DNA from 3 places in the Erwinia sp. AnSW2-5 genome. Region 2 is predicted to be linked to each of the others. Evidence: predicted binding sites of a transcription regulator. Region 2 holds the regulator's gene; each other region holds the start of a gene.
What was found. Region 2 encodes sigma-54, which starts transcription at its own class of promoters, with help from an activator protein. Its sites were predicted from a motif close to GTTGGCACANNTTTCGCTNT; they were not measured.
Positions count from the first base shown of each region.

Region 1 (5,838 bases), on a different contig from region 2:
CTATATTCGCGGCCGGGTTGCGTTACTCGACGGTGAAAAGCTCGGGCTGGGCCTTACCGCCTTTGTTCTGATCAAAACTCAGCAGCACAGCAGCCTGTGGTTTCAGCAGTTTGTCGATGTGGTACAGGCGATGCCGGAAGTCATGGGCTTCTACCGCATGGCCGGTGAGTATGACTACCTGCTGCGCGTGCAGGTGGCTGATATGAAAAGCTACGATGGTTTTTACAAACGGCTGGTAAACGGCGTACCGGGTCTGATCGATGTCACTTCGAGTTTTGCGATGGAAGAGATAAAATACACCACCGCTTTGCCGGTTGCCCTTTAACCAGCCGATAATCAGGACATTTTTGTGCGACTTTTTAGCCAACTAAGCTGGTATTTTTTGCGCGAATGGCGCCGCTATCTCGGTGCGGTTTTGCTGTTAATCGTGATTGCCTTGCTGCAACTCCTGCCGCCACACGTGGTGGGAAAGATCGTCGATGGTGTCAGCCGCGATGGCATGAGCAATAGCCAGCTGATGATGTGGGTTGGCGTGATGCTGGCTACGGCAGTCGTCGTCTATTTATTGCGTTATGTCTGGCGCGTGCTGCTGTTTGGTGCCTCCTATCAGCTGGCGGTGGAACTGCGCGAAGATTTTTACCGCCAGCTCAGTCGCCAGCATCCCGGATTCTATTTACGTCACCGTACCGGTGACCTGATCGCCCGTGCCACTAACGACGTTGACCGCGTGGTGTTTGCCGCAGGGGAAGGCGTGCTGACACTGGTGGATTCGCTGGTAATGGGCATGGCCGTACTGATCGTGATGAGTACCCAGATTAGCGGCACCTTAACCCTGCTTGCCCTGTTACCGATGCCGATCATGGCGCTGGTGATCAAACGTTACGGCGACCAGTTGCATCAGCGCTTTAAACTGGCACAGGCGGCCTTCTCCTCACTCAACGACCAGACGCAGGAGAGCCTGAGCAGTATCCGTATGATTAAAGCCTTCGGCCTGGAAGATCATCAGTCAGGCCAGTTTGCGGCGATTGCCAAAGACACCGGAGAGAAAAACCTGCGCGTGGCGCGGGTGGATGCCCGCTTCGACCCGACGATCTACATCGCTATCGGCATGTCGAACCTGCTGGCGATTGGTGGCGGCAGCTGGATGGTCTGGCACGGCACCATGACCCTCGGGCAGCTCACCAGCTTTGTGATGTATCTGGGGCTGATGATCTGGCCCATGCTGGCGCTGGCGTGGATGTTTAATATCGTCGAGCGTGGCAGCGCCGCCTGGACCCGAATCCAGGCCATGTTAGCTGAAGCGCCTGCCGTGGTTGACGGTGACAAGCCGTTGCCAGAGGGGCGCGGTCTGTTGCAGATTTCGGTGCAAGAGTTTTGTTACCCAGGGGCGCAGCAACCTGCGTTGCGCAACCTGAAGGTTCAGGTTCAGCCGGGACAAATGCTGGGGCTGTGTGGCCCGACGGGATCGGGTAAAAGCACCTTACTCAGTCTTATCCAGCGCCATTTCGATATTGATCAGGGTGACATTCGTTACCACGATATCCCTCTGCCGCAGTTGCAGCTCGATGGCTGGCGCAGCCGACTGGCGGTGGTCAGCCAGACGCCGTTCCTGTTCTCCGACAGCGTGGCTAACAACATTGCGCTGGGGCGCCCTGGCGCCACGCAAAGTGAGATTGAGCACGCCGCACAGCTTGCCTTCGTCCATGACGATATTTTACGACTGCCCGAGGGTTATCAAACAGAAGTGGGCGAGCGTGGCGTGATGCTGTCAGGTGGGCAGAAACAACGTATTTCCATTGCACGGGCATTGCTGCTGAATGCTGAGATTTTAGTCCTGGATGATGCCCTCTCAGCGGTAGACGGCCGCACCGAACACCAGATCCTGCATAACCTGCGCAGCTGGGGGGAAGGGCGTACGATTATTATCAGCGCTCATCGTCTCTCTGCCCTGACCGAGGCCAGTGAAATTCTGGTGCTGCAGCACGGGCAGGTTGCGCAGCGTGGCGATCATGAGCAGCTGGCCGCCAGCGCGGGCTGGTATCGCGATATGTACCGTTACCAACAGCTGGAAGCGGCACTGGACGACGATGAAACAGAACAGGGAGCTGCGCATGGCTAATGTCACTCAATTGTGGCCAACCATTAAACGGCTGCTCTCCTACGGCGCGCCATGGCGTAAATCTCTGAGCCTGGCCGTGCTGATGCTGTGGGTGGCTGCCGCTGCCGAAGTACTGGGGCCGGTGTTGGTCAGCTACTTTATCGACAATATGGTCGCGAAACACCGCATGCCTGTCGGGCTGGCTGTCGGCCTGGTGGTCAGCTTCCTGCTGTTACAACTGCTGGCGGCGGCACTGCATTATTGCCAGGCATTGTTGTTTAATCAGGCCGCCGTTGGCGTGGTACAGCGCCTGCGTACTGATGTGATGGATGCCGCGCTGCGCCAGCCGTTGGGCGCATTCGATACCCAGCCGGTCGGGCAGATTATTTCGCGTGTCACCAATGACACCGAAGTGGTACGTGACCTCTACGTGACCGTGGTTGCCACCGTACTGCGCAGTGCAGCGCTGGTGGGGGCGATGCTGGTGGCCATGTTTAGTCTTGACTGGCGCATGGCGCTGGTTGCCATCACCATTTTCCCAGCGGTACTGATCGTGATGCTGATTTACCAGCGTTACAGCACGCCGATTGTGCGCCGGGTGCGCAGTTATCTGGCAGAGATCAATAACGGTTTCAACGAAGTCATCAATGGCATGAGCGTGATCCAGCAGTTCCGCCAGCAGGCGCGTTTTGGCGAACGTATGGGGGAGGCCAGTCGCTCTCACTATCTGGCGCGCATGCAGACGCTAAGATTGGATGGTTTTCTCCTGCGTCCGCTGCTCAGTCTGTTTTCTGCCATGATCCTGTGCGGATTGATGATGCTGTTCGGTTTTTCCTCGGTAGGATCGATTGAAGTCGGCGTGTTATATGCCTTTATCAATTACCTCGGGCGCCTGAATGAGCCGCTAATCGAACTGACAACCCAGCAATCGATGTTGCAGCAGGCAGTGGTCGCGGGTGAGCGTATTTTTGAACTGATGGATGCACCACGTCAGCCGTATGGCGATGACGACAGGCCACTTGCCAGCGGCAGCATCGATATCCGTGATGTGACCTTCGCTTATCGCACGGGCCGCCCGGTGTTGACCGATATTAATCTGTCTGTGCCCTCGCGCCATTTTGTCGCGCTGGTCGGGCACACCGGCAGTGGAAAAAGTACGCTCGCTAACCTGCTGATGGGCTACTACCCGCTCAGTCAGGGCGAGATCAAACTGGATGGCCGCCCGCTCGCTTCCCTCAGCCATGCAGCGCTGCGAGGTAGCGTAGCGATGGTGCAGCAGGACCCGGTGGTGCTGGCTGATACCTTCTTTGCCAATGTCACGCTGGGGCGGGATATTAGCGAAGATGCCGTCTGGCAGGCGCTGGAAACAGTACAGCTGGCGGCACTGGCGCGTGAGCTGCCGGAAGGGATCCATACGCGTTTAGGTGAGCAGGGCAATACTCTCTCCGTCGGACAGAAACAGTTGCTGGCAATGGCGCGGGTGCTGGTGGCAACCCCTCAGATCCTGATCCTGGATGAAGCGACCGCGAATATCGACTCTGGTACGGAACAGGCCATCCAGAAAGCGCTTCAGGCCGTGCGTCAGCGCACCACGCTGGTGGTGATTGCTCACCGACTGTCAACCATCACCGAAGCCGACACCATTCTGGTATTGCACCGTGGGCAGGCAGTGGAACGGGGTAGCCATCAGCAACTGCTGGCTGCGCAAGGGCGCTACTGGCAGATGTATCAGCTGCAACTTGCGGGTGAGGAGCTGGCAGTGGCAGAGGGCAGCTGAATCTCTTGCGTTACGCTGCACCAAATTCAGGCGAATAAACACGCAATAGCCCTACAAATGCACCGCCTTAACGCATAGCGCACCTTTCTGGTGCGTTTTTTCTATACTCATTTCTGTGCCTTCCCTTTCTTTGTGATCTGCGTCTCAGCCAGGACTCAGACCAGCCCTGACTAATCGTCTGAAAAATTCAGTTTTTTAAACTCTGGCACAGCCTTTGCTTTAATCATTTCGTGTCGCTGAAACAACCTATTTTTTTACCTGGAGGGGATCGTATGAAGCTGGTTACCGTGGTAATCAAACCGTTCAAACTGGAAGACGTGCGTGAAGCACTGTCGTCAATCGGCATTCAGGGTCTGACCGTCACTGAAGTCAAAGGCTTCGGCCGCCAGAAAGGGCATGCAGAACTGTATCGCGGTGCTGAATACAGCGTGAACTTCCTGCCAAAAGTAAAAATTGATATTGCGATTGCAGACGACCAGCTTGATGAAGTGGTTGATGTGATTAGTAAAGCGGCCTACACAGGCAAAATTGGTGACGGGAAGATCTTCGTTGCAGAACTGCAACGTGTCATCCGTATTCGCACCGGCGAAACTGACGAAGCAGCACTGTAATTCGGGGCTCAGAATTGTGATGGGATGGGACAAAATGAAAAAACTCGCTAAGTTTGGCCTCGCCGGTGTTGCTCTTTTACCGTCGCTGGCAATGGCCGCTGCCCCTGCAGTAGCTGACAAAGCTGATAACGCCTTTATGATGATCTGCACCGCGTTGGTGCTGTTTATGACTATCCCGGGTATCGCACTGTTCTACGGCGGCCTGATTCGTGCCAAGAACGTGCTGTCGATGCTGACTCAGGTTGCTATGACCTTCGCCATGGTTTGTGTGCTGTGGATGGTTTACGGCTACTCAGTGGCGTTCAGCGAAGGTAATGCCTTCTTCGGTAGTTTTGACTGGGCAATGCTCAAGGGCATTGCACCTACAGCGGTGATGGGCTCCTACTATCAGTATATCCACGTCGCGTTCCAGGCATCTTTCGCCTGTATCACCGTGGGCCTGATTGTCGGTTCCATCGCAGAACGTATTCGCTTCTCAGCATTGCTGATCTTTGCTGTGATCTGGCTGACCTTCGCTTACCTGCCGATTGCACACATGGTATGGGCAGGCGGCTTCCTGGCTCAGGATGGCGCGCTGGACTTCGCGGGCGGTACGGTTGTTCACATTAATGCCGCGGTAGCGGGTCTGGTAGGTGCTTACCTGGTGGGCAAACGTGCTGGTTTCGGCAAAGAAGCCTTCAAACCACACAACCTGCCAATGGTGTTCACCGGTACGGCTATCCTGTACTTTGGCTGGTTCGGCTTTAACGCCGGTTCTGCCAGTGCGGCGAACGAAATCGCAGGTCTGGCCTTCCTTAATACTGTGATTGCTACAGCCGGTGCGATGCTAAGCTGGACCTTCGGTGAGTGGGCGCTGCGCGGTAAGCCATCTCTGCTGGGCGTCAGCTCTGGCGTGATTGCTGGCCTGGTGGCTATCACCCCAGCCTGCGGCTATGTGGGTGTGGGCGGTGCACTGATTATAGGACTGGTGGGTGGATTAGCCGGTCTCTGGGGTGTCACCATCCTGAAGAAATGGCTGCGTGTTGATGACCCATGTGATGTGTTCGGTGTTCACGGTGTGTGCGGTATCGTAGGCTGCATCCTGACCGGTGTATTCGCCTCCTCTTCACTGGGCGGCGTGGGTTATGCTGAAGGCGTCACCATGGGCCATCAGGTCTGGGTACAGCTGTTCAGCGTAGGTCTGACCATCGTCTGGACTGCGGTTGTCGCCTTCATCGGTTTCAAAGTGGCGGATATGATTGTTGGTCTGCGTGTTCCGGAAGATCAGGAACGTGAAGGTCTGGATGTTAACAGCCACGGTGAGAATGCTTACAACCAGTAAGAAATTCCCGGGCTGAAGCCTGAAGAAAAGT
Region 1 covers NZ_JBJGXA010000025.1:46,648-52,485, reverse strand. The annotation lists gene ACFL9S_RS16720 (Lrp/AsnC family transcriptional regulator) at 1-325, shown strand, start outside; gene ACFL9S_RS16715 (SmdA family multidrug ABC transporter permease/ATP-binding protein) at 350-2,119, shown strand; gene ACFL9S_RS16710 (SmdB family multidrug efflux ABC transporter permease/ATP-binding protein) at 2,112-3,875, shown strand; gene glnK (P-II family nitrogen regulator) at 4,148-4,486, shown strand; gene amtB (ammonium transporter AmtB) at 4,506-5,807, shown strand.
Region 1: glnK (P-II family nitrogen regulator) is a predicted target of sigma-54. The motif match lies at 4,077-4,096, and genes of this name have one in related genera.

Region 2 (5,838 bases):
AATGGGTCGCGCAGCGGATGTGCATCTGTGTGTTAAAGTGCCACAGGAAGCTTGCCCGCTGGGCCTGGCGCCAACCACCAGCACCACGGCAACACTGGTCATGGGGGATGCCCTGGCCGTTGCCCTGCTGAAAGCACGTGGCTTCACACAGGAAGATTTTGCGCTGTCTCATCCAGGCGGTGCGCTGGGGCGTAAGCTCCTGCTACGTGTTGATGATATCATGCACTCAGGTAGCGACATGCCGCACGTGAGCCGTGATGCTTCACTGCGTGATGCACTGCTGGAAATAACGCGTAAAAATATAGGAATGACGGTAATCTGCAACGATTTGATGAAAATCGAAGGCATCTTTACCGATGGCGACTTACGCCGCGTCTTCGATATGGGCATTGATATCCAGCATGCCGGTATCGAAAGTGTGATGACTCCAGGCGGCATCCGCGTTCGGCCGAATACCCTGGCAGTGGATGCGCTGAATCTGATGCAAAATAAAAATATTACCTCCGTGATGGTCGCCGACGGCGACACACTACTGGGCGTGGTGCATATGCATGACATGCTACGTGCTGGTGTGGTTTAACAAAGGAAGTGAACAGAAATGAGTCATTCAGCAGCCACCGTTGACACCTGCTACGGCCCGGTCAGCCAACAGGTGATGATACAAGCACAAAGCATAAAACTGTTGATTTGTGATGTAGACGGCGTCATGTCAGACGGCGTGATCTACCAGGGTAACAATGGTGAAGAACTAAAAGCATTCAACGTACGTGATGGTTATGGTATTCGCTGCCTGCTCACCTCCGGGATTGAAGTGGCTATTATTACTGGCCGTAAAGCCAAACTGCTGGAAGATCGCTGTGCCACCTTAGGGATTACTCATCTTTACCAGGGACAAACGGATAAGCTTTTGGCCTTCCATGAACTTCTGGATACACTGTCACTCAGTGCGGAGCAGGTTGCCTATATTGGTGATGACCTGATCGACTGGCCGGTCATGGCTGAAGTCGGCCTGAGTGTGACAGTTGCTGATGCGCACCCCATTTTGCTTCCCCGCGCTCACTACGTGACTCGCATTGCGGGTGGTCGTGGTGCAGTCCGGGAAATTTGCGATCTAATCCTGATTGCACAGGGCAAGTTTGACGAGGCCAAAGGGCAGTCGGTATGAGTAAAACAAGACGCTGGATGACGCTGATACTGGCACTGATCGCCATTGTGCTGATTGGCTGGAATCTGACTGCGACCGATGACAACGACGGTGCAGCAACGCAGGACAATAATGAACCCACCTATATGAGTGATAACTCACATACGGTAGTTTATAACCCAACAGGGGCACTGAGCTACAAGCTGGTTTCTGACAAGGTGACCTATTTTTCGACGGATGCTGTGACCTGGTTCGATAACCCGGTGATGACCACCTACGATGAGAACAAGGTTCCAACCTGGTCAGTGCGGGGGGACAAGGCCAAACTCACTAACGACCGCATGCTGTATCTTTACGGGCATGTGGAAGTGAATAGCCTGACGAAAGACGCACAGCTTGAACGCATCAAAACAGACAATGCGCAAATTAACCTGACGACTCAGGATGTAACCTCGGACGATCAGGTCACACTTTATGGCCGCAGCTTTAACTCTACAGGTATGAAGATGCGTGGGAATTTACGGAAGAAAACTGCCGAGTTGATTGAAAAGGTCAAAACATCTTATGAAATTCAAAATGAACAAAAGCCTTAAGTTACTGACTGCAACCCTGCTGTTCGCCGTAAGCGTTCCCGCTTTAGCGTTAACGGGCGATTCGGATAAACCGGTGAACGTCGACTCGGAAAATCAGGCGCTGGATATGCAGGGCAACGTTGCCACGTTTACCGGCAAAGTCATTGTGACGCAGGGAACGATCAAAATCACGGCCGACAAAGTGGTCGTAACCCGTCCAGGTGGTGACAGCAATAAAACCATTGTTGATGCCTACGGCAATCCGGCAACCTTCTACCAGATGCAGGACAGCGGCAAACCCGTGCAGGGTCACGCCCAGAAAATGCATTACGAGTTAGCGAAAGACCTGGTGGAATTAACCGGCAACGCTTATCTGGAGCAGCTCGACAGCAACGTCAAAGGCGATCGCATCACCTATCTGGTCAAAGAGCAGAAAATGCAGGCCTTCGGCAGCACCGGTAAACGTGTCACTACCGTTCTGGTGCCATCGCAGTTGCAGGACAAAGGCACTCCGTCAAACGGTCAGAAAAAGAGTAACTAACGAACATGGCAACCTTAATTGCAGAAAACCTCGCGAAGGCTTACAAAGGCCGCCGCGTGGTTGAAGATGTCAGCCTGCAAGTGAAGTCTGGCGAAATCGTGGGCCTGCTGGGTCCGAACGGTGCAGGCAAGACCACCACGTTTTACATGGTGGTTGGCATCGTGCCGCGTGATGCAGGTCGTATCGTGATCGACGATGAAGACATCAGCATTCTGCCGCTGCATGCGCGTGCACGTCGGGGCATTGGCTATCTGCCACAGGAAGCCTCTATTTTCCGCCGTCTGAGTGTTTACGATAACCTTATGGCGGTACTGCAAATTCGTGATGACCTGACCAGTGAGCAGCGTGAAGATCGCGCGAATGAACTGCTGGAAGAGTTTCACATCGAACATTTACGTGACAGCCTTGGTCAGGCGCTATCAGGCGGTGAACGCCGCCGCGTAGAAATTGCCCGTGCGCTAGCCGCCAATCCAAAGTTCATCCTGCTGGATGAGCCGTTTGCCGGTGTTGACCCGATTTCAGTTATTGATATTAAAAAGATTATTGAACACCTGCGTGACAGCGGCCTCGGCGTGCTGATCACCGACCATAACGTACGTGAAACGCTGGCAGTGTGTGAGCGTGCCTATATCGTCAGCCAGGGGCATCTGATTGCCCACGGCACCCCGGAAGAAATCCTGGCCGATGAACAAGTTAAGCGTGTCTATTTGGGCGAAGAGTTCAGACTCTGATAAGGTGTTCACATTCGGGCAGTTTTCTGGGGAATTAATACTCTGAATATGAAGCAAGGTTTACAACTCAGGCTGAGTCAACAGCTTGCCATGACGCCACAACTGCAGCAGGCCATTCGCCTGCTGCAACTCTCTACGCTTGAACTACAGCAGGAAATTCAGCTGGCGCTGGAAAGTAACCCGTTGCTTGAACAGACCGACATTCACGAAGAAGTTGATACCCGCGAATATCAGGAAACAGAAGCGCTGGATACCCGGGAAGCGCTGGAACAGAAAGACATGCCCGAGGAGCTTCCACTGGATGCAACCTGGGATGAGATCTACACCGCAGGGACGCCGTCCGGCACAGGCACCGACTACCATGACGATGAATTACCTGTTTATCAGGGTGAAACCACCCAGACGCTACAGGATTATCTGATGTGGCAGGTGGAGCTAACGCCTTTTACCGATACCGATCGGGCGATTGCCACCTCTATTGTTGATGCCGTCGACGACACGGGTTACCTGACCGCATCGCTGGAAGAAGTCCTTGAGAGTATTGGTAACGACGAGTTAACCATCGACGAAGTGGAAGCGGTGCTGAAACGTGTACAGCGTTTTGATCCGGTAGGCGTCTGCGCCCGCGATCTGCGCGACTGTTTACTGGTACAGCTCTCCCAGTTCGCGTCAGATGTGCCGCTGCTGAAAGAAGCCCGCCTGATTGTCAGTGAGCATCTCGATCTGCTGGCCAACCATGATTTCCGCAGCCTGATGCGCGTCACACGCCTTAAGGAAGAGGTGCTGAAGGGGGCAATGCAGGTTATTCAAACGCTCGATCCGCGCCCAGGCCAATCGATCAATACTCAGGAACCGGAGTATGTCATCCCGGATGTGCTGGTACGTAAAGTCAGCAACCGCTGGATGGTCGAGTTGAATGCAGACAGCGTACCGCGTCTGAAGATTAACCAGCATTATGCTTCACTAGGCTCAAGCTCGCGTAGCGACAGTGATTCGCAGTTTATCCGCAGTAATTTGCAGGAAGCGAAATGGCTGATAAAAAGCCTGGAAAGCCGAAATGATACGCTGCTGAAAGTGACACGCTGCATCGTGGATCAGCAGCAAGCCTTTTTCGAACAGGGCGAAGAATATATGCGCCCGATGGTGCTGGCCGATATTGCCAGTGCCGTCGAAATGCATGAATCGACCATTTCCCGTGTGACCACCCAGAAGTACCTGCACAGTCCACGTGGTATTTTTGAACTTAAGTATTTTTTCTCCAGTCACGTCAATACCGAAGGGGGTGGCGAAGCCTCCTCCACGGCAATTCGTGCACTGGTGAAGAAATTAATCTCGGCGGAGAATCCCGTCAAACCACTCAGCGACAGCAAGCTCACCTCCATGCTTTCCGAACAGGGAATTATGGTGGCACGGCGCACTGTGGCAAAATACCGAGAGTCTTTATCCATCCCGCCATCAAATCAGCGCAAACAGCTGGTCTGAACGAACAGAGAAGGAAGACACTATGCAGCTCAATATCACTGGACAACACGTTGAAATCACCGAGCCATTGCGCGAGTTTGTGACAGCGAAGTTTGCCAAACTGGAGCAATACTTTGACCGGATCAACCAGGTCTATATTGTTTTAAAAGTGGAGAAAGTGACGCAAATTGCCGATGCAACATTGCATGTGAATGGCGGCGAGCTGCATGCCACCTCGGAAGATAAAGACATGTACGCGGCGATTGACGGCTTGATCGACAAGCTCACTCGCCAGTTGAATAAACACAAAGATAAGCTAAAACAACACTAAATCTCACAATGCATTGATGGTGTTTCAGCAACCCGCTTCTTCAGGCTTATGCTGAAAGCGGTATCGGCTCGTATTCTTCCGGGAATACGAGCCGTTAATCAATACGGCATGTTAATCTCTTGATCTGAACGTTGGTAAAGAGTGTCCTGCCTGCGGAAGTGAAAAGTGAAGTGAAACTATGATGAACAATGATTTGAAACTGGAACTGGGCTCCGTGTTGAGCGTCTCGTGTACCCGTAATGGTGTGCATTGCCAAAGCAAAAAACGTGCGCTGGAAATTATCAGCGAACTTGCGGCGAAACAGCTCAACCTCCCGCATCAGACAATTTTTGAAGCGATTCTGACGCGCGAAAGAATGGGCAGTACCGGTATCGGTAATGGCATTGCCATCCCGCACGGCAAGCTGGAAGAAGACACGCTACGCGCAGTCGGTGTCTTTATTCGTCTTGATCAGCCCATCGCGTTTGATGCGATTGATAATCAGCCCGTGGACCTGTTGTTTGCCCTGCTGGTGCCAGCAGATCAGTGCAAAACGCATCTTCACACACTCTCTCTGGTTGCCAAGCGCCTGGCGGATAAAACCGTTCTTAAACGCCTGCGCGCCGCACAAAGCGATGAAGATCTTTACGAGATCATCACGGAAGATCACGAAGAAAGTTAGTCATTCTGCAACAATCCCCGACACAGTGAAGTTGCAACAACGCAGCGAAATGCAGTGCTGGTGTAGCTTCAGGTATCAGGGACAGCGGGTTAAATTGGGGGAAACGTGAAATGGTGCTGATGATCGTCAGCGGTCGCTCAGGCTCAGGGAAATCAGTGGCGTTACGCGCGCTGGAAGACATGGGTTTTTACTGCGTGGATAACCTCCCTGTGGTATTGCTGCCTGATCTGGCTAATTCGCTGGCTGAGCGCAACATATCTGCTGCAGTGAGCATTGATGTCCGCAACATGCCGGAATCACCGGAGGTGTTTGAAACTGCACTCACCAATTTGCCAGACTGTTTTTCGCCGCAGCTTCTGTTTCTGGATGCTGACCGTAATACCTTAATCCGTCGTTA
Region 2 covers NZ_JBJGXA010000004.1:6,601-12,438, forward strand. The annotation lists gene kdsD (arabinose-5-phosphate isomerase KdsD) at 1-580, shown strand, start outside; gene kdsC (3-deoxy-manno-octulosonate-8-phosphatase KdsC) at 599-1,165, shown strand; gene lptC (LPS export ABC transporter periplasmic protein LptC) at 1,162-1,737, shown strand; gene lptA (lipopolysaccharide ABC transporter substrate-binding protein LptA) at 1,709-2,257, shown strand; gene lptB (LPS export ABC transporter ATP-binding protein) at 2,263-2,988, shown strand; gene rpoN (RNA polymerase factor sigma-54) at 3,037-4,470, shown strand; gene hpf (ribosome hibernation promoting factor) at 4,493-4,780, shown strand; gene ptsN (PTS IIA-like nitrogen regulatory protein PtsN) at 4,959-5,441, shown strand; gene rapZ (RNase adapter RapZ) at 5,552-5,838, shown strand, end outside.

Region 3 (5,838 bases), on a different contig from region 2:
GACCTGTAAGAAGTAACGCGCCAGACGCGGAATATCTTCACGACGTTCACGCAGGGGGGGAAGATGCACGCGGATCACATTCAGGCGGTGGAATAAATCCTCACGGAATTTCCCCTCATGCACGCGCAGCTCCAGATTCTGGTGTGTCGCGGCAATAATACGCACGTCCACCTTAACCGGCGCATAGCCCCCGACACGATAGAACTGACCATCGGCCAACACGCGCAGCAGGCGGGTCTGAACATCCAGTGGCATATCGCCAATTTCATCAAGGAACAGCGTACCGCCATCGGCCTGTTCAAAACGACCTTGTCGAATCTGATTGGCCCCGGTAAACGCCCCTTTCTCATGACCAAACAGTTCTGATTCGATCAGGTCTTTAGGGATCGCTGCCATATTCAGTGCGATAAATGGCGCTTTCGCACGCGGGCTGTGGCGATGCAGTGCATGCGCAACCAGTTCTTTACCCGTACCGGATTCACCGTTAATCAGTACGCTAATCGACGAACGCGACAGGCGGCCAATAATACGAAAAACATCCTGCATGGCTGGCGCTTCACCGATGATATCGGTGGTTGGCCCGCTGACGGGTTGATTGCGCGGCTGCTGCTGTTCCTGATAGTGACTGATCGCGCGCTCAACCAGCGCAACGGCTTCATCAATATCGAAAGGCTTTGGCAGGTAATCAAAAGCACCCTGTTGATAAGCGCTGACGGCAGCATCCAGGTCTGAGTGTGCTGTCATGATGATCACCGGCAGCATGGGGTGCCGCTGTTTGATCTGCTTCAGCAGCGCCAGGCCGTCCATACCGGGCATGCGAATATCTGACAGTAAAACGTCTGGGGTTTTGGTCGCAAGGGCTTCCAGTACCTCGTTTGCATTGTCAAACGTTGCGCAGTTTAAACCAGCTCCAGTCAGCGCGCGTTCAAGCACCCAGCGGATGGAGCTATCGTCATCGACGATCCAAACTATCCCTCGTTGCATAGAAACCTCACTGGCGAATAGGCAGGTAAACCGAGAATTCAGTGTGTCCAGGCCAGCTGTGGAACTCTATTTTTCCCGAATGCTGATCGATCAGGCTGCGGGCAATGGATAACCCCAGCCCGGTGCCGCCTTCGCGGCCGCTCACCATCGGGTAAAACAGCGTATCCTGCAGCTGTGCCGGAATGCCGGGGCCATCATCTTCAATATCGATGCGCGCCACCAGGCGATAGCGTGTTCCGTGCAGCGTTAACTGGAACGCTGTGCGGGTACGTAAAGTAATCGTGCCGCCTTCTTCACCCAACGCCTGCAGGGCATTGCGTACTACATTCAAAAGGACTTGTTCTATCTGGTCCGGGTCGTGCGGCAGTTCAGGCAAACTCGGGTCATAATCGCGGATGAGCACCACATTATCGGGCAGCTCCATCGAGACCAGATTCACCACACGTTCAGCCACCTGATGGATGCTCTGTGTGATATGCATACCAGGCTGTTGCGGGCCAAGCAGACGGTCGACCAGATTGCGCAGGCGATCGGCCTGTTCAATGATGACCTTGGTATATTCTGTTAACGCCGGGTCCGGCAACGCTCTGGCCAACAGTTGCGCTGCGCCGCGTAACCCACCCAGCGGATTTTTAATTTCGTGTGCCAGGCCACGCACTAAATCACGCGCGGCAACCTGTTGCGCATGCTGAAGTTGTTCCTGACTAAGCCGGCGCTGATTATCCATTGGCGCCATTTCCAGCAGAATGAAACCTTCGGGCAGACGTTGCGCAGTGAGCGACATAATGTGCGCACGGCTGTCGACCACCAGGGTCACTTCGCTGTCGGTAAAACCTTGTCCGGCATCCAGACTTTCGAGCATGACCTCAATATTCAGGGAAAAATAACCCATCAGTTCCGGCAGTGGCGTACCAAACAGCTTGCGGGAACTTTGCGCCAGCAGCTGCTGCGCGGCGGGGTTGGCGTAATGAACCACCAACGCACTATCAACCAGTAAAATACTGTTGATCAGTGAATTGAGAATCTGCCCAGCATCGGGCAGCGGGCCAGTTGCCATACAGCGTTCTCCTGAGGTCGTTGTGCACCAATTTAGTGCATTATAGCCGTAAAACGCGAAAATCGTCTGACATAACCGGGAATTCGTGGTGAAAAAAGCCCATCCTGAGATGGGCTGAAAGTTTCCACGGCAACAAAATCCCAGGCGTCTTTCACGCCGCAGCTGTGTTGGCTTCCCTTAGTCACTCGAATCACTTAGCGGACTAAGTGATTCGGCATTCCTTCAGTTGCCGCTTTACTGCACATGAAATTCGCCGGGCTTACTTCTAAATTAAACGCTGTAGTACAGTTCGAACTCAACCGGATGCGGAGTCATACGAACGCGGTCAATTTCAGACTTACGCAGCTCAATATAAGCTTCGATAGCGTCGTCAGTGAACACGCCACCACGGGTCAGGAACTCGCGGTCTTCGTTCAGTGCAGCCAGGGCTTCGTCCAGAGAACCTGCAACTTTTGGAATCTCAGCTTCTTCTTCCGGTGGCAGGTCGTACAGGTTTTTGTCCATTGCATCGCCAGGGTGGATCTTGTTGATGATGCCGTCCAGGCCAGCCATCAGCAGCGCAGCGAAGCACAGGTATGGGTTAGCAGCTGGGTCAGGGAAGCGCGCTTCAATACGGCGTGCTTTCGGGCTGGCAACCACTGGGATACGGATAGAAGCAGAACGGTTACGGGCAGAGTAAGCCAGCATAACTGGAGCTTCGTAGCCTGGGACCAGACGCTTGTAGGAGTTAGTGGTCGGGTTCGCCAGCGCATTGATTGCTTTAGCGTGCTTGATCACACCACCGATGTAGAACAGCGCCATTTCAGACAGGCCGCCGTATTTGTCACCCGCGAACAGGTTAGTGCCGCCTTTAGACAGGGACATATGGCAGTGCATACCAGAACCGTTATCACCGAACATTGGTTTTGGCATGAAGGTCGCAGTTTTGCCGTAAGCGTGGGCGACGTTGTGCACAACATATTTGTAGATCTGAATTTCGTCAGCTTTTTTGGTCATGGTGTTGAAGCGGGTTGCCACTTCGTTCTGACCTGCAGTTGCCACTTCGTGGTGATGAGCTTCAACAACCAGACCCATCTGCTCCATGGTCAGACACATAGCAGAACGAATGTCTTGTCCTGAATCGACCGGTGGCACTGGGAAGTAGCCGCCTTTCAGACCTGGACGGTGGCCTTTGTTGCCGCCTTCGTATTCTTTACCGGAGTTCCAGTACGCTTCGATATCGTCGATAGCAACGTGTGAACCTGAAGTGCTGCTGCCGAAACGGATATCATCGAACAGGAAGAACTCTGGCTCTGGCCCAAACAGAACGGTGTCTGCAATGCCGGAAGAGCGCAGGAAATCTTCAGCGCGTTTCGCGATGGAGCGCGGGTCGCGGTCGTAGCCCTGCATAGTGCCTGGCTCGAGGATGTCACAACGGATGATCAGTGTAGAATCAGCAAAGAACGGGTCAATGACTGCAGTGGTTGAGTCTGGCATCAGAACCATGTCGGATTCGTTGATACCTTTCCAGCCACCAATCGAGGAGCCGTCAAACATTTTGCCTTCTTCGAAGAAGTCAGCGTTAACCTGATGAGCAGGGATAGTCACGTGCTGCTCTTTACCTTTGGTATCGGTAAAACGCAGGTCAACAAATTTGACTTCGTGCTCGTTCATCATCGACAGAACGTGTTCAGCGGACATACTTAACTCTCCTGGATTTTGTCATTGGCGTCGTGTTTAGAGAACTTCACCGGTGCGCTTTGCGTTTCGCCGCGCTAACTCCGATAATAAAGATCTCTCACAAGCTTACAACCGTTGTGGAAACTGGCGTTTTTCGCTTAATGAGTATTTGCGAAATCTATGCCAACTTTTTTATTTAACGAAAAAAGCGCTATGATGCGCCCTCTCGTGAGACGAGGACTGCACCACGATGGAAGTCGCGCACCATTTTGGTGCCATTGAATGATAAATGGGCACTCTTTTGGTGCAAATTTTCGTCCAAGTGCAATGTTTGCACTGAAAATGGCTGTAAATGCAATCCGGACAGTTATCTTTATATGAAATTTGTGATCCTGTTCAGTCCTTCGATTAATCCGTGTACAATAGCGCGCTATTTCTAATGCCTGAGGCAAAGCTGTGATCGAAAATTTGCGTAACATCGCCATTATTGCCCACGTTGACCATGGTAAAACTACCCTGGTTGATAAGTTGCTGCAGCAGTCCGGGACGTTTGATTCCCGTACCGAAGCAACCGAACGCGTAATGGACTCCAACGATTTGGAGAAAGAGCGTGGGATTACCATCCTCGCAAAAAACACCGCCATTAAATGGAATGACTACCGCATCAACATCGTGGATACCCCAGGACACGCCGACTTCGGCGGTGAGGTAGAGCGTGTGATGTCAATGGTCGACTCGGTGCTGCTGGTTGTGGATGCAATGGATGGCCCGATGCCGCAAACCCGTTTCGTGACCAAAAAAGCGTTTGCTAATGGTCTGAAGCCGATCGTGGTAATTAACAAAGTTGACCGCCCTGGCGCGCGTCCTGACTGGGTTGTTGATCAGGTCTTTGACCTGTTCGTTAACCTGGATGCGACCGACGAACAGCTCGACTTCCCGATCATTTATGCTTCAGCCCTGAACGGTATCGCAGGTCTGGATCACAACGATATGGCGGAAGACATGACCCCGCTGTATGAAGCGATCGTTAAGCACGTATCTCCACCACAGGTTGAGCTGGAAGCCCCGCTGCAGATGCAAATCTCCCAGCTGGACTACAACAACTACCTGGGTGTTATCGGTATCGGCCGTATCAAGCGCGGTAAAGTGCGTCCGAACCAGCAGATCACTGTGATTAACAGCGAAGGTAAAACTCGCAACGCTAAAGTCGGTAAAGTTCTGACCCACATGGGGCTGGAGCGTATCGAAGCAACTGAAGCGGAAGCCGGCGATATCATCGCGATCACCGGTCTGGGCGAACTGAACATCTCTGACACCATCTGTGATACACAGAATGTGGAAGCGCTGCCAGCCCTGAGCGTTGATGAACCAACGGTAACCATGTTCTTCTGCGTTAACACCTCTCCGTTCTGCGGTAAAGAAGGTAAGTATGTGACTTCACGTCAGATCCTTGACCGTCTGAACAAAGAACTGGTGCACAACGTGGCACTGCGTGTTGAAGAAACGCCAGATGCTGACGCCTTCCGCGTATCAGGTCGTGGTGAACTTCACCTGTCAGTTCTGATCGAAAACATGCGTCGTGAAGGTTTCGAGCTGGCGGTATCCCGTCCGAAAGTTATCTTCCGTGACTTCGAAGGCCGCAAGCAGGAGCCATTCGAAAACGTTACCCTCGACATCGAAGAACAGCATCAGGGTTCTGTGATGCAGGCGATGGGCGAGCGTAAAGGCGACATGAAAAACATGGATCCGGATGGCAAAGGCCGTGTGCGTCTCGACTACGAGATCCCAAGCCGTGGTCTGATCGGCTTCCGTAACGAATTCATGACCATGACTTCCGGTACCGGTCTGCTGTACTCCACCTTCAGCCACTACGACGACGTACGTCCAGGCGAAGTGGGCCAGCGTCAGAACGGCGTGCTGATCTCTAACGGCCAGGGTAAAGCGGTAGCGTTCGCCCTGTTCAGCCTGCAGGATCGCGGTAAGCTGTTCCTCGGCCACGGTGCTGAAGTGTATGAAGGCCAGATCATCGGTATTCACTCACGTTCTAACGACCTGACCGTGAACTGCCTGACCGGTAAGAAGCTGACCAACATGCGTGCTTCCGGTACTGATGAAGCCACCACTCTGGTTCCACCTCA
Region 3 covers NZ_JBJGXA010000016.1:118,534-124,371, reverse strand. The annotation lists gene glnG (nitrogen regulation protein NR(I)) at 1-984, opposite strand, end outside; gene glnL (nitrogen regulation protein NR(II)) at 992-2,041, opposite strand; gene glnA (glutamate--ammonia ligase) at 2,312-3,721, opposite strand; gene typA (ribosome-dependent GTPase TypA) at 4,157-5,838, shown strand, end outside.
Region 3: glnA (glutamate--ammonia ligase) is a predicted target of sigma-54. The motif match lies at 3,869-3,888, and genes of this name have one in related genera.